Regions from separate parts of the Streptomyces sp. NPDC037301 genome, predicted to be linked through region 4. Evidence: riboswitches for the same ligand, from Rfam matches in the RefSeq annotation. Region 4 holds a riboswitch; each other region holds the start of a gene.
What was found. A riboswitch is a leader RNA that binds a small molecule or an ion and turns the genes downstream of it on or off. The one in region 4 is predicted to bind cyclic di-AMP.

Region 1: it holds a riboswitch for cyclic di-AMP, as region 4 does, so the genes downstream of both, ACZ7IB_RS13105 (M23 family metallopeptidase) here and ACZ7IB_RS14610 (transglycosylase SLT domain-containing protein) in region 4, are expected to answer to the same signal.
Region 2: it holds a riboswitch for cyclic di-AMP, as region 4 does, so the genes downstream of both, ACZ7IB_RS23440 (M23 family metallopeptidase) here and ACZ7IB_RS14610 (transglycosylase SLT domain-containing protein) in region 4, are expected to answer to the same signal.
Region 3: it holds a riboswitch for cyclic di-AMP, as region 4 does, so the genes downstream of both, ACZ7IB_RS28530 (transglycosylase family protein) here and ACZ7IB_RS14610 (transglycosylase SLT domain-containing protein) in region 4, are expected to answer to the same signal.

Annotation. Positions count from the first base shown of each region.
Region 1 covers NZ_JBVJWD010000006.1:182,608-186,048, reverse strand. Annotated here, with positions in the region: gene ACZ7IB_RS13110 (SGNH/GDSL hydrolase family protein) at 1-781, opposite strand, end outside; gene ACZ7IB_RS13105 (M23 family metallopeptidase) at 971-1,912, opposite strand; cyclic di-AMP (ydaO/yuaA leader) riboswitch at 1,916-2,072, opposite strand; gene ACZ7IB_RS13100 (alpha-galactosidase) at 2,369-3,441, opposite strand, start outside.
Region 2 covers NZ_JBVJWD010000014.1:193,482-196,922, reverse strand. Annotated here, with positions in the region: gene ACZ7IB_RS23450 (PrsW family intramembrane metalloprotease) at 1-190, shown strand, start outside; gene ACZ7IB_RS23445 (aldo/keto reductase) at 304-1,248, opposite strand; gene ACZ7IB_RS23440 (M23 family metallopeptidase) at 1,389-2,558, opposite strand; cyclic di-AMP (ydaO/yuaA leader) riboswitch at 2,570-2,722, opposite strand; gene ACZ7IB_RS23435 (PP2C family protein-serine/threonine phosphatase) at 3,077-3,441, opposite strand, start outside.
Region 3 covers NZ_JBVJWD010000020.1:104,492-107,932, forward strand. Annotated here, with positions in the region: gene eno (phosphopyruvate hydratase) at 1-852, opposite strand, end outside; gene ACZ7IB_RS28530 (transglycosylase family protein) at 1,217-1,969, opposite strand; cyclic di-AMP (ydaO/yuaA leader) riboswitch at 1,973-2,144, opposite strand; gene ACZ7IB_RS28535 (transglycosylase family protein) at 2,444-3,397, opposite strand.
Region 4 covers NZ_JBVJWD010000007.1:188,247-191,687, reverse strand. Annotated here, with positions in the region: gene ACZ7IB_RS14615 (ABC-F family ATP-binding cassette domain-containing protein) at 1-451, opposite strand, end outside; cyclic di-AMP (ydaO/yuaA leader) riboswitch at 1,157-1,341, shown strand; gene ACZ7IB_RS14610 (transglycosylase SLT domain-containing protein) at 1,346-2,089, shown strand; gene ACZ7IB_RS14605 (DUF2461 family protein) at 2,226-2,876, opposite strand; gene ACZ7IB_RS14600 (hypothetical protein) at 3,242-3,441, opposite strand, start outside.

The sequences.
Region 1 (3,441 bases), on a different contig from region 4:
GCCGGCCGATCCATGGAACCAGGTACTCGCGCGCCCAGTGGATGTCGTCGCGCCGTACTTCGAGCGTGCCGCGCTGTGCCTGTGGGGGCCATTCCTGGTCGGGGTCGGCCGGCACACCGATGCCGAGGACCTGGGCGGCACGCAGCGCGACCCTGGTGTGTCCCTCGGGCGACAGATGGAGCCGGTCGTCGTCCCAGGCGCGCCTGTCCTGGACGGACCGCAGCGACCACAGGTCGAGGACCGGGCAGTCGTAGCGGTCGGCGATGGACCGCACATGGGCGGTGTAGGTGGCGATCTTGCCGCGCAGATGGCGCAGCACGGGAACGCCTCGGGTGTCGAAGCCTGTGGTGACCAGGACGGTGCCGACCGATTCGGTCAGCTCGGCGACCGCGCGCTCGAAGCGCTCGGCCACGTCGTCGGGGTCGGTGCCGGGCCTGATGATGTCGTTGCCGCCCGCGCAGAAGCTCACCAGATCGGGTGCGAGCTCCTTGGCGCGCGGCACCTGCTCCTCGACGATCTGGTCGAGGAGGCGTCCGCGTACGGCGAGATTGGCGTACCTGAAATTCCCGTGAGCGGAGCCTTCGGTGCCCGTCCCCGCATCGGGGTCCGGGAGCTGGTCCGCGAGAAGTACCGCGAAACGGTCCGCCCAGCCGACGAAGGTTCCGTCCGGGCCGGGGTCGCCGACTCCCTCGGTGAAGCTGTCGCCAATCGCTGCGTACGACCCGATGACGCCATGTCGGTTGATGACGCCACGTTGATTTTTTCTCGAATCGTCTGCCACAAACGCTCATCCTGCACCGCCGAATGTGACCTACGCGACCGTAATAAGGGGTTGACGGGTGGTGAGATAGACCACCCGGTCAGGTTTTGGTAAAGGGGGAATAAGCAGAAGGGACGGTGCGCCGTCGCGCACCGCCCCTTCTGTGTTGCTCAGGTCATGCCTTGTCGCTCAACTGCCCGGCCGTTCGGCTCAGACGTAGATGCCGTGCGAAGCCAGGTAGGCGATCGGGTCGATGTCCGAGCCGTACGCCGGGCCCGTGCGGACCTCGAAGTGCAGGTGCGGGCCGGTGGCGTTGCCGGTGGCGCCGGAGAGGCCGATCTGCTGACCGGTGCTCACGGTCTGGCCTGCGGAGACGGAGATCGAGGACAGGTGGCCGTACTGCGAGTAGTGGCCGTCGGCGTGCTTGATGACGACCTGGTTGCCGTACGCGCCGCCCCAGCCGGCGGTGACGACGGTGCCGGAGGTGATGGTCTTCACGCCGGTGCCGGTGAAGACGGGGAAGTCGATGCCGGTGTGGCTGCCGCTGGACCAGTTGGAGCCGGAGGCGCGGTATCCGGTGGTGTGGTTGCCGGGGACCGGGTGGGTGTAGCCGGAACTGTTGCTCTGGCCTGCCGGGGCGGAGGTCTTGGATTCCGTGACCGTCGAGGCCTTGGCCGGGGCGGACTTCTCCACGACCGACGAGGGCACCGAGGGGGCCTTCGACGGGAGGGCCGCGCCCGCGCCGGCGCCGGTGGACGCGGCGTGGCCCGACTCCTTGCCGCCGAGCGTCAGCTTCATGCCCGGGAAGATCAGGCTGGGGTCTTCACCGACGACCTTGCGGTTGTTCTGGTACAGCTTCTGCCAACCGCCCTCGACCTTGTACTCGGTGGCGATCTTCGACAGGTAGTCGCCGGAGACGACGGAGTACGTCGTGGTGGCGGCCTGCTTCTGCGCGACCGGCTTGGCCGGGGCGGCGTGCGTGGCGGCGGAGGCCGACTGCGGCGCGGCGGTCGGGGCCGACTGCGGCGCGGCCTGGGCACCGGTGGCGCCGAGCAGCGGCAGTGCGATGACGGCACCACCGGCGCCTGCGGCGGCGATGCCGCGGGCGATGGCGCTGGACTTCGTACGACGATGCTTACCCGATATGGGCATGACGTGCTTCCTCTCCGGCGCCTGCGAGGTGAGCTGTCGGGTTCGGGCTGGAGATGCCCGGCCGCACTGAGCGCGGCTTCACCCCTAGCCGGCCGGATTTCTCCGATCGGCGGCCTACCTGGTTCCCCCGCTCCTGCCACGCGATGAGTGGGTGCGAATTCCGGGCGGCGGCAGGATTAGGCGGTCCGTCCGGATTGACGGTGACCGTAAGCGAGTCGGGACGGCGATAACAACCCACTGGTTCCGTACCGGAATCCGCGCTCGGAAATCGGCGCGGAATTCTGGTCACACTCCGTGGATCAAGAATCTTGTCTTTCCGCGCCGCGCACGGAATACCCGACTGCCCCGCCAGCACACACCGTCACGGATATGATTCCGCTCACGAGAGGGCGACCATCTCCCGTAGAAGCGGGGCGTATTGAGCTAAATGCACTGATTACGGACATGTCGCGCCCGTCATTCGCGTCGGAGCCTCAGCACCCGCGCGTCGAGATCCCCCCGAAGCCCGGTGTGCAGCCCCTGGTGCAGCAGTACCGAACCGTGGTGCACCACCCCCGTGTCCAGGCAGGTGTACGTCGCTGCGGGGTCGATCCCGCGCAGCCGCAGGGCCGGGGGCCGCTCCCCGTACCTCTGTGCCTCCAGCCACATCAGGAGCACGGTCTCGTCCCCGTGGACGTACTGGACCGCGCTGAGTCCGCCGCGCGGGGCGCGCAGCCGGTACAGCGCACCGTGCTGCACCACCGGCCGGATCTCCTTGTAGAGATCCACCCAGTTCCGCGCCTCGGCCAACTCCTCCTCGCTCCAGTCGGCGAGGTCCCCGCCGACCCCGAGCACACCGGCCATCGCGCTCACGAAACGGAACCGCAGTGAGCTGGCCCTGTCGTTGAGCTGGACGTTCGGGCTGTCGGTGACCCAGGCGGCCATCACCCGGGCCGGATGGATCTGACCGAAGCCCTCCTGGATGGTGAGGCGGTCGAGCGGGTCGGTGTTGTCGGAGGTCCATACCTGGTCCGTACGGGACAGAATCCCCAGGTCGATCCTGCCGCCGCCGCCCGAGCAGGACTCGAAGGCGACGGAGGGGTGCGCGGCACGGAGCCGGTCGATCAGCGCGTACAGGGCGTCCACGTGCTCGATCCAGAGCTTCTGCTGATACTCCTCACCCGGCCAGCCCGCGTCGGTGAAGCTGCGGTTGAAGTCCCATTTCACATAGTCGACGGGCGCACTGGAGAGCAGTGTGTCCAGTTGCTCCCACAGATAGTCCTGCACATCGGTGCGGGCCAGATTGAGCACCATTTGATTGCGGAACTCGGTCCGCGCCCGCCCAGGGAAATGCTGCACCCAGTCGGGGTGCGCGCGATAGAGATCGCTGTCGGCATTGACCATTTCCGGCTCGACCCAGATACCGAACTGCATGCCGAGTCCGTGCACTTCGTCGGCGAGCGGCTTCAGTCCGCCGGGAAAGCGGTCCGGATTCGGCGTCCAGTCGCCGAGCCCGGCTCGGTCGCTGGTGCGCTGCCCGAACCACGCGT
Region 2 (3,441 bases), on a different contig from region 4:
GCGCGAGCTGGAGCTGTTGCACCACCTCTGGCAGCGCAGGGACGTGGCCGCTCCCGCCCTGACATACGCGGCGCAGGCGACGGGCCGCCTGCGCCCCCACCACCTGCCGGCAGCTCCGTACGCCTACCCGCCCCCGCCGCCGCAGCGCACGCAGCACGGCGGCTACGGCTACAACCGCACCAGCCTCTGAACCCGAACCGGCCACCGCCACCGCAGTAGGGCCGTCCGTGGGCGACGCCCCGCTCCGCATCGCACGGATGCCCCAGGAGCGCCCCGCTCCGCATCCGTGAACAGCCGCCCCCGTCAGGCGGATGCCTCGGTGAGGTCCGCCAGTTCCTGCTCGGTCAGCGAGAGGTCGGCGACGGCCACCAGCGCGGGCAGCTGCTCGACCGTACGGGCCGAGGCGATCGGCGCGGCGACGGTCGGCCGGGACGCGAGCCACGCAAGCGCGACGGTCGCGATCTCCGCGTCGCGCTCCTGGGCGACCTTGTCGAGTGCCGCCAGGACCTTCTGCCCCCGCTCCGACTCCAGGTACTGACCGGCCTTCTCGGCCCGCGCACTCTCCACCGAAGCACCCGGACGGTACTTGCCGGTGAGGAAACCGGAGGCCAGGGCGAAGTACGGGACGGCGGCGAGCCCGGCCCGGGCGGCCGTGTCCTGGAGCTCACCCTCGTACGTGTCGCGGGAGACCAGGTTGTAGTGCGGCTGCAGGGCGACATAACGGGCCAGCCCCTCGCGCTCCGAGAAGTCCAGGGACGCCTGGAGCCGCTCGGGGCTGATGTTGGAGGCGCCGATCTCCCGGACCTTGCCCTCCTTCACCAGCCGATCGAGGGCGGTGATGATCTCCTCGACCGGGACGGTCTCGTCGTCGAAGTGCGTGTAGTACAGATCGATGTGGTCGGTACCGAGCCGGCGCAGCGACTCCTCGGCCGCGGCCTTGATGTTCGCGGCGGAGAGCCCCTTGTACGAGGGGTGGGCGCCGACCTTGGTGGCGACGACGATGTCGGAACGGTTGGAGCGTGCCGCGAGCCACTTGCCGATGACGGTCTCCGACTCGCCGCCCTCGTTGCCCGGGATCCAGGCGGTGTAGGCGTCGGCGGTGTCGACGAAGTTGCCGCCCGCCGCGGCGTAGGCGTCCAGCACGGCGAACGACTGCGCCTCGTCGGCGGTCCAGCCGAAGACGTTGCCACCCAGGGCGAGCGGGAAGACCTGGAGGTCGGAAGGGCCCAGCTTACGAAGAGAAGTCATATCTCGATCAACGGACTCCGGCGGGTCCGCTATTCCGGCAGACCGGCAGCCCTGACGTCGGGGGGTGAGCGTCAGGACTGCCGGGGTTCAACGGCCTGCGAACCGGCTCGGATCACGAAGGCCGGGAGGCGGCCGGCGGATCAGGGGTTGAGGCCCTTGTCGCGCAGCCAGGCCATCGGGTCGATGCCCGTACCGTCGGGGGTGTGGACCTCCAGGTGGAGGTGCGCGCCCGTGACATTGCCGGTCGCGCCGACCCGGCCGATGGTCTCACCGGTGGTGACCTTCTGGCCGACGCTGACGCCGATCGAGGACTGGTGGCAGAACCACAGCTCCGTACCGTCGTCGAGCTCCAGCACCGTGCGGTAGCCGTACGAACCGGAATAGCCTGCCGACTTGATGGTGCCGCCGTGTACGGCCTTGATCGGGGTGCCGGCCTGCGCCGCGAAGTCGAGGCCGGTGTGGTGGCCGGAGGACCACATCGGGCCGGCCTGGCCGAAGGTCGAGGTGATCGTGTACGAGGAGGTCGGGATGGCGTAGCTGGCGGCGAGCTTGGCGAGCCGCAGGGCCTCGGCCTTCGCCTTGGCTTCCTCCTCCGCCTTCTTCTTCTCGGCGGCGGCCTTGGCCTCGGCCGCGTCCTGCTGCTTCTTGGCCTCGGCGGCGGCCTTCTCCGCGGCCGCCTTCTCCTGCGCCGCCTTGGCCTCGGCGTCGGCGGCGTCCCGCTGCTGCTCGGCCTGCTGGAGGATGCGGGCGCGGAGTGCCTCGCCCGCGTCCATCGTGCCCTGCTCGGCCTCGGCGGCGGTGAGGCCGGCGGTGGTGAGCGGGGCGGCAGCGGCGGCGGCCTCGGCCTTGTCGGCCTCGGACTCACCGGAGAACAGGGAGCCCACGCCGGGAAGGGACTTGGCGTCGGGGAGGTTGTCCGAGATGGAGTCGGGAAGGGAGATGGAGACCGGCGGCTTGCTCTGCGCGGTGGCCATGCCGCTCGCGCCGACTGCCGCGATGACACCGACCCCGAGCACCGTGGAGCTACGGGCAAGTCCGTTGCGCTGCTTGGCGATGCGGTGCTTGCCGCGTACGGGGCGGACGGACTCCTCGGTGGGGTTCCACTCGTCCCAGCTTCTGTCGGGCTCAGCGTTGCCGTCGGCGCGGAAATCGCTGCCGAACTCACCGGCGAAGTCGCCGCCGAACGCCGTTCCCGTCCCGGCGGTTCCGTAGTCGGAGCCGAAATCGGTTCCGAAGTCGGCGCCGAAGTCGGAACTGAACTCGGGGTTGAACCGAGAGGGGGCCTCGGGGGCAGGCTTGTTGGACGCCACGGGGGCGCACTCCTTTCCTTCCTTCTCGCCTACCGGGTTAGCTGACGGGTTCGGAGCAGGAAGGTCTCCTACGGGCCCCTCTGCCTCTCACGAGACACAGGTGTCCGATTCACCCCATGTAGGTGGTTCCCCGGTTCCCTTGCGGAATTCGGCGCTCGCGCACGGTGCCGCCACTGACGACGGCTGGGACGACCGCGCTGCGTTATCGAACGTTAATAGACACACGGGTCCGATTCCAAGCTGTTCCCACTGATCGTTCAGGTCTTTGGCCTGGACTTTACGGGACACAACCGGGTGGAATCGGACGAGTTGATCGCCCCTCAGTCATTACCCGGTTTCTGACGTTGCGTCAAATGTTATGCGGAGCGACGCCTATCGGTTACGTACGGTGGCATCCCGTACCCAAGGCCGCGCACCCAAACCGCGCGAAACACCCGGCCCGCACGAGGCACCCGGCCGGCACGAAGCATCCGGCCCGCACGAAGCATCCGATCCACGCGGAGCCCCCGCCCCACCCGTCACATCGTTTCCAGGCCCACGATCTTCACGGTCCTGCGCCGGTCCGGCTGCCCTTCCGCGGGACGTACGGCCGCGAGCAGCGCCATGTCGTCGGTCGTCTCGCCGCCTGTGTGCAGCCGCACGTCATCGGTCAGCGCGGACAGCAGCTCCTCGGGCCCCGGAAAGATCCGCCCGCGCAGCCGGGCCGCCGGGTCGTAGAAGACCCCATCGGCGTTCCGCGCCTCGGAGAGACCGTCGGTGTAGAGGAGCAGGGTCGTCCCCGCCGGCAGATCCCACTCGTCCGCCCGGTCGGGCCACACCCCCAGGTCCATCCCGAGCGGTAGCGCGGGCACCGTGGACCCCAGCACCTCCACCGCCCCGTCCG
Region 3 (3,441 bases), on a different contig from region 4:
GTCCTCGATGGAGACCAGCGGGTACGCGGAGATGAGCTCCTCGTAGTACTCGGTCATCTCGGCGGCCGAGCGGGACTTGCCCTCGAACTCGTACTTGCCGTCCTTGTAGAACTCGGACGCGGCGACGTCGAGCGCGAGCGCGATGTCCTTGCCCGGGGCGTAGCCGGCTTCCTTGATGGCCTCGAGGATGAGGTCGAGGGCGGCGCGGTTCGACTCCAGGTTCGGCGCGAAGCCGCCCTCGTCGCCGAGACCGGTCGAAAGACCCTTGGTCTTCAGGACCTTCTTCAGCGTGTGGTAGACCTCGGCGCCCCAGCGCAGGGCCTCGGAGAAGGACTCCGCGCCGATCGGGGCGATCATGAACTCCTGGATGTCCACGTTGGAGTCGGCGTGCGACCCACCGTTGAGGATGTTCATCATCGGAACGGGCAGCAGGTGCGCGTTCGGACCACCGAGGTAGCGGAACAGCGGCAGGTCCGAGGCCTCGGAGGCGGCGTGGGCGACGGCCAGCGAGACGCCGAGGATGGCGTTGGCGCCGAGCGAACCCTTGTTCTCGGTGGCGTCCAGGTCGAACATCGCCTGGTCGATCAGCCGCTGCTCGGTCGCGTCGTAGCCGACGAGCTCCGGGCCGATCTGCTCGATCACGGCGAGGACGGCCTTCTCGACGCCCTTGCCCTGGTAACGGTTGGGGTCACCGTCGCGAAGCTCAATGGCCTCGAACGCACCGGTGGAGGCGCCGGACGGCACGGCAGCACGACCCGTGCTGCCGTCGTCGAGGCCAACCTCGACCTCGACCGTGGGGTTCCCCCGGGAGTCGAGGATTTCCCGGGCTACGACGACGTCGATGGACGGCACGAGGCATCTCCTTCTGGGATATGACACTGGTTGTGCAGGGTCACTTTGGCCTTGCGACAAGAGCCTAACCGGCCCGGCCCGCTCAGTCGGACGACCGCCCGTCCCCTGGGACGAAAAAGGACCCAAGAGCGAGCATTGCCGGGCAAACGGTCAGAATTTTACTGATCAGCAACTACAACAGTTGAACGATCACCCATAGCCAACACCCCCTGTGCGGCACACGGGGCTCCCTCTGTACAGGGGTGACGCACCACACGTGGAGGCGGCGTATCGGACAGAGGTGCCGCGTCACGCAGAAACCCCGGCCCGGCGCGTACGGGGGATTGCGCGCCGGGCCGGGGTGCTCGGGGGGAGTGAGCCTGAACTACTTCGTCAGGTGGAGCTGCTGACCCGGGTAGATCAGGTCGGCGTCCTTGACGATGTCCTTGTTCAGCTCGAACAGCTGCTGCCAGCCGCCCTTGACCTTGTGGTCGGCGGCGATCTTGCTCAGGGAGTCGCCGGAGGCGACCTTGTACTCGCCGTCGCCCTTCTTGACCTTCTCGCCGGTCGGGGTGGTGACGGTCTTCTCGGCCTGCGGGGCGGCGGAGCGGTCCGAACGGGAGGCGGCCGGGGCCTCGGTGCGCTCGGTCTTCTCCGGCTGGGCCTGCCGCTTCGGCGCGGCCGGGGTGCTCTTCTGCTCGGTGGCGTTGGAGCTGGAGGTGGAGTTCGAGGAGGAGCCGGTGTCGACGCCCGGGTCGACACCGTCGTTGGTCAGGTTGCCGGCACCGGCGCAGCCCCAGGCACCCGGCCCCTGCATGTCGAGGAGCTTCTCGGCGGTGGCGATCTGCTGAGCCTTGGTGGCCAGGTCGGCACGGGAGGCGTACTGCGTACCACCGGCGGCGGCCCAGCTGGACTGCGAGAACTGCAGACCGCCGTAGTAGCCGTTACCGGTATTGATGGACCAGTTGCCACCGGACTCGCACTGGGCGACGGCGTCCCAGGTGGCGACAGAGGCGGCGGAGGCGCCGGTCGCGCCCATCAGCGGTACGGCGACAGCGGTACCGGCGACACCGGCGAGCGTGGCGATACGGACGGCCTTGGACGGGCGGCGGTGCTTGCCCTTGCTGGAAAGCAGCATGGAACTTCTCCTCACCGACGCCTACGAGGTGAGCTGTCGGGTTCGGGCCAAGTGAGTTGCCCGGTCGCACGTCCTAGCACGCGACTTCACCCCAAGCCGGTCCTGATGCGTCTTTCGACGATCGGGCCCGGCGCTTACCTGGGTCCCCCGCTCCTGCCTACGGCGCTTTACGCGTCTGTTCCCTTCGACCGACGGCAGGATTCGGCGTGACGGTCGACGGGGCCCGCGGTGCGAGCGGTTCCGACCGTAAACATACGCAACCCTCACATTCAAAGACGGACACATCGGACAATCTTCCCCTACTTGCATCTGAGGAACCGTCGTTTTCGCAGGTGGGGGCGGTGCAGAAGGGTTACCCGGACGCGACACGCCAGTTGACGCAAAGAGACCCATGTCTCACTTACACATAAGCGGACATAGGTCTCTGAACTACCCCAGTTTTTGAGGCCTTTTTAACCGATTTTCAGACCGACCTCACTCGGCCTTCACATCGAGATCGAGGCTCTGGCCAGGGAGGATGAGGTCCGGGTCGGAGCCGACGGCATCCTTGTTGGCCTCGTAGAGTGCGGGCCAGCCACCGGAAACCTTCTGTGCGTCAGCAATCGCCCAGAGGTTGTCGCCGGGGTGCACGGTGTACGTACCGTCGGCGACCGAAGCGCCCGCGTCGCGCGCGTCGGCGTCACCGCGGGAGGCGTGGCGGCCCGACTCGCGGTCAACGCCGTACGCATCCCGGCTCCCTTCGGGGGCCGGCGCGCCGCGGTGCTTGCCACCGACACCGTCGGACGAATCGGATGAACCGGATGAGCCGGACGAATCGGGCACCCCGGAGGACGGAGTGGCCGGCGCGGTGGCCGGAGGCTTCGCGGACGTCCTGGCCTTGTCGGCCGACTTGTCGGCGGCGCTCGAGCCCTTCGAGCCGCCCGTACCGTCCGAGGCCCTGCCCGACGGCGCGGCGTCATCGGACGGGGCCGCCGACGCACCGTCAGCCGGCTCCGCGCTCTGTGTCGGCTCGGAGGAGGGTGCGGACCCCGGGTCGACACCCGGCAGCGTCCCGTCCACCGCGAGGCCGGAGATGACCGCACAGCTGGGCCACGCCTGCGGGCCCTTGTCGTCCAGGACCTTCTGGGCCACGGCTATCTGCTGCGCGCGGCTGGCGAGGTCGGCACGCGGGGCGTACGTCTCGCCGCCGTACGCCTTCCAGGTCTCCTGCGAGAACTGCAGACCGCCATAGAAGCCGTTGCCGAGGTCGGCGCTCCACATGCCGCCGCTCTCGCACTCGGCCACCCGGTCCCAGGTCGTGGCGTCGGCCGCGTGCGCACCGGACGCGCCGAGCAGCGGGATGGCGATGGCCGATCCGGTCACGCCCGCGGCGACGACGATGGCGGGTGCCTGACGAGGGCGACGGTGTCTGCCGTTCGCGGAGCCCATGGGGTTGCCTTCCGTGTGACTGACGAGTGACTGGTGAGTCGAAC
Region 4 (3,441 bases):
CGCCGGACAACTGGCCCACGGTGCGGTCCAGTTCGACATCGCCGAGTCCGAGTGACCCCAGTGTCGCGAGGGCTCGTTCCTCGACGTCCCAGTCGTCGCCGATCGTCTCGAAGTGTTTCTCGTCCACATCCCCGGCTTCGATGGCGCGCAGCGCATTGCGCCGTCCGGCGATGCCCAGGGCCTCGTCCACACGCAGCCCCGTGTCGAGGGTGATGTTCTGAGGGAGGTGGGCGAGGCTGCCACCGACGGTCACCGAGCCCTGGGACGGGCGCAGTTGGCCGGCCAGCAGTCGCAGCAGTGTCGACTTGCCCGCGCCGTTGGTCCCGACGAGACCGGTGCGGCCGCGGCCGATGCTGAGGGAGAGCCCGTCGAAGACGGTCGTGCCGTCCGGCCACTGGAAGGACAGGGCGGAGCAGGTGAGAGAGGCGTTGGGGGCGGTGGGTGTCGCCATGGTGATCCTCGCAGTCGCAAGCGCGGTGAATGGGGGCTTCGTATGCGAGCACCACGCAGCGACCGAACCGAGAGGGAGGTGCGGCGGTCCGAAAGATCGAGGGACGGCTCATGCACCGAGGTCGCATCCACGCGGGGTCACGGGCAGGACTGAACACTGCTACCGCGTGACGGGCGTACGGCTGGAGCCGTACGGCGCGATGATCGCGAACCTCAGATGCGCAACGTCCACCTCTATCGGAGACAACAGAGCCGTTGAAAACGATATCTACCCGGAGGGCGAAAGGCAAAGCCTCGATGTCGTGTGGGGGAGTGCGACGAGCGGCCCGCGGGCCGCTTCGCCCGGAGGCCATGGAGCCCTGTCGGGTGCGATCGGCCCGAGAGGCATCCGGATCGTATTTAAATGCTCCAGTATGGGCGATTTGCTTAGAGGTGATCCCTTGGTTAATGAAAGAGGCATTTGGAGAGAGTTGCAACCTTTGAATATTGCCCGAATTGCGCCTTTTGGGGACCCCGTGGTGTGAGTCACGTTCAGAGTTCAAGGCGCCGTGGCGCGCTACCCGGTTCCCTTCTGCGCAGGGAAATTTGGCTTCGCAGTGTGAGGTGGATTACTGCCAAATCCGCGGTTCGATCTTGCAAATGAATTGTGATCCAGAAATAGACCCTTGTTCCTTTCGGTGTTTCTCGTCTACGGTCACCGTCAATCCGGACGGAACGCCGAATCCTGCCGCCGTCCGGCAATCCGACCACTCATGTATGGCAGGAGCGGGGGACCCAGGTAGGCCGCCGATCCGGTATCCGGAACGGCTCGGGGTGAAGCCGCATTTGCGTGCGACCAGACATCTCCAGTCCGAACCCGACAGCTCACCTCGTAGGCGACGGAGAGGAATTCGCTATGCCTGCAACGGGTAACCACCGTCGTCGTAAGTCCACTTCGCTGACCCGCGGTCTCATCGTCGCGGCCACGGGCGGAGCCGCTCTCGTGCTTCCGCTGGTCGGTGCCGGCTTCGCCTCGGCCGCGCCGGCGCAGTCCGCCACCGCCGAAAAGGCTGCGGCGTCGACCGTCGCCTCCGTCAAGGAAAAGACCGCGCAGAAGGAAGCGCCCACCGTCTATTTTGTGATCGCGGGCGATACCCTTTCCAAGATCGCGCGGGAGCATTCGCTCAGCGGTGGCTGGAAGAAGCTGTACGAGGACAATCGAGAGATCGTCGGCGACAACCCCGCAGGGATTCGCCCGGGCATGAAGCTGACAATCGGTGCCCAGGCCGAGTCCAAGACTTCCACCACTGCCGCACCGGCCGCGAAGCCTGCGACGTACACGAACGATCTGGACGGCTGGATCAAGGAGTCGCTGGCCGTCATGGCCAAGCACAGAATTCCCGGCAGCTACGACGGAATCCACCGCAACGTCATGCGCGAGTCCTCCGGTAATCCTCTGGCCATCAACAACTGGGACTCGAACGCCGTCAAGGGCACGCCGTCCAAGGGCCTCCTCCAGATCATCGACCCGACGTTCCGTGCCTACCACGTGCCCGGTACGTCGATGGACAGCTACGACCCGATCGCCAACATCACCGCAGCGTGCAACTACGCCGCCGACAAGTACGGCTCCATCGACAACGTGTTCGGGGCCTACTGACGCACAGCGGCGCCGATGGCCGTTCAGTACCGACGGGTGGCGAGGGGCCGAACAGGCCCCTCGGAAGGGACCGCACCCACCGGTCAGGGACCGCCTTTCGGACTCTCACCCACGTGGACAGCATGCGGAGGCGACGCTAGACGGCGCGCCGGCGGGAACCGGGAACGGTCACATGGCCGGCGAGCCAGGAGAGCAGGGGTTCCAACTCCTCCGCCGCTCGGAGCACGGCGTCGACCAACGCCGACGTGTGCTGTGCGCAGTCCCCGCCGAGGGGACGGGCAGCGGAGACCGAGCGGTACCGGAGCAGGTCGGCACGGGGATGACCGGCGTCATGGCCGCGTGGCATGCGCTTCATGGTGTCGCCGGTGATCTCGTACCCCTGTGCCCCCAGCGCCTCGACGGCGCGCACCAGCCCGGGGCCACTGCCCTGCGCGGCAACGGCCGTACGGAACAACGGCACCTGCCCCGGGTCCGGGTAGGTCCAGCCGCCCTTGATCCGGAGCCCGTCGAGGTCGAAGCGGAGACCGATCTCGACGTTGCGTGCGATCCGGATCGCCGCCACTTGGTGCTGCCACCACCACGGGTCCTTGCGGAACCCCCAGACGGAGAAGTCTTCGTAGGCCTGGTCCGCGTCGGCCACATCGTTCAGCAACGCGATCATGGGCTGCCGTACGAGACGCTCCCGGTCCTTTCTGTGCTTCTCGCGAGCTTCTTGCGAAGGCATGCCCTCCAACTGCAGAAGCAGCTCGAACGCTTGCTCTGTCCAGCCGCTGAATGCTCTTCTCACGCAAGAGATCCTAGCGATCCGGGACTTGAGGGTCGGCGCGCACCAGGTTGTGAGCCGAAGTCGTGCCCTGCTCGCCGGCCGGGTCTCATGCGCGGCCGGCGGGGCGGTTCAACCGCCGGACAACGTCTGTACTGGTGTCCGAGCGGGCTGCGGGTGCCATCTGTTCCACCCAGGAAACCCGTTATACGTCCGATCTGTTGGCGGAAGAGATGGAGGGTGAGCCAACGCCCGTATGAGATCAGCAGCCTCCTGCCGGAGCAGGCGCGAGCCCTTCGCCGTCGCCACGGACCGTCACACCGCCTGAACCGGGCTGCCACCCGGTGATCCGGACCGCAGCGCCCGGCGCGCGCCCGCCGACGCAGGCCTCACTCCTGGGCGCTCTCCGTCGGCTGCTCCGGCTTCTGTGGCGGAGGGCTCGGAACCGTGGCCCCCGCTCCCTCCCGGACGGACTCCACCACCGCCTCGTGAAGGCGCCGGCTGTCGTCCTCCGAGCAGCACGGAACCGGGCTGCCCGACATGGTGAACCAGTCGATCGCACCCGTGTACTGCACAGTGACCTGGGCTG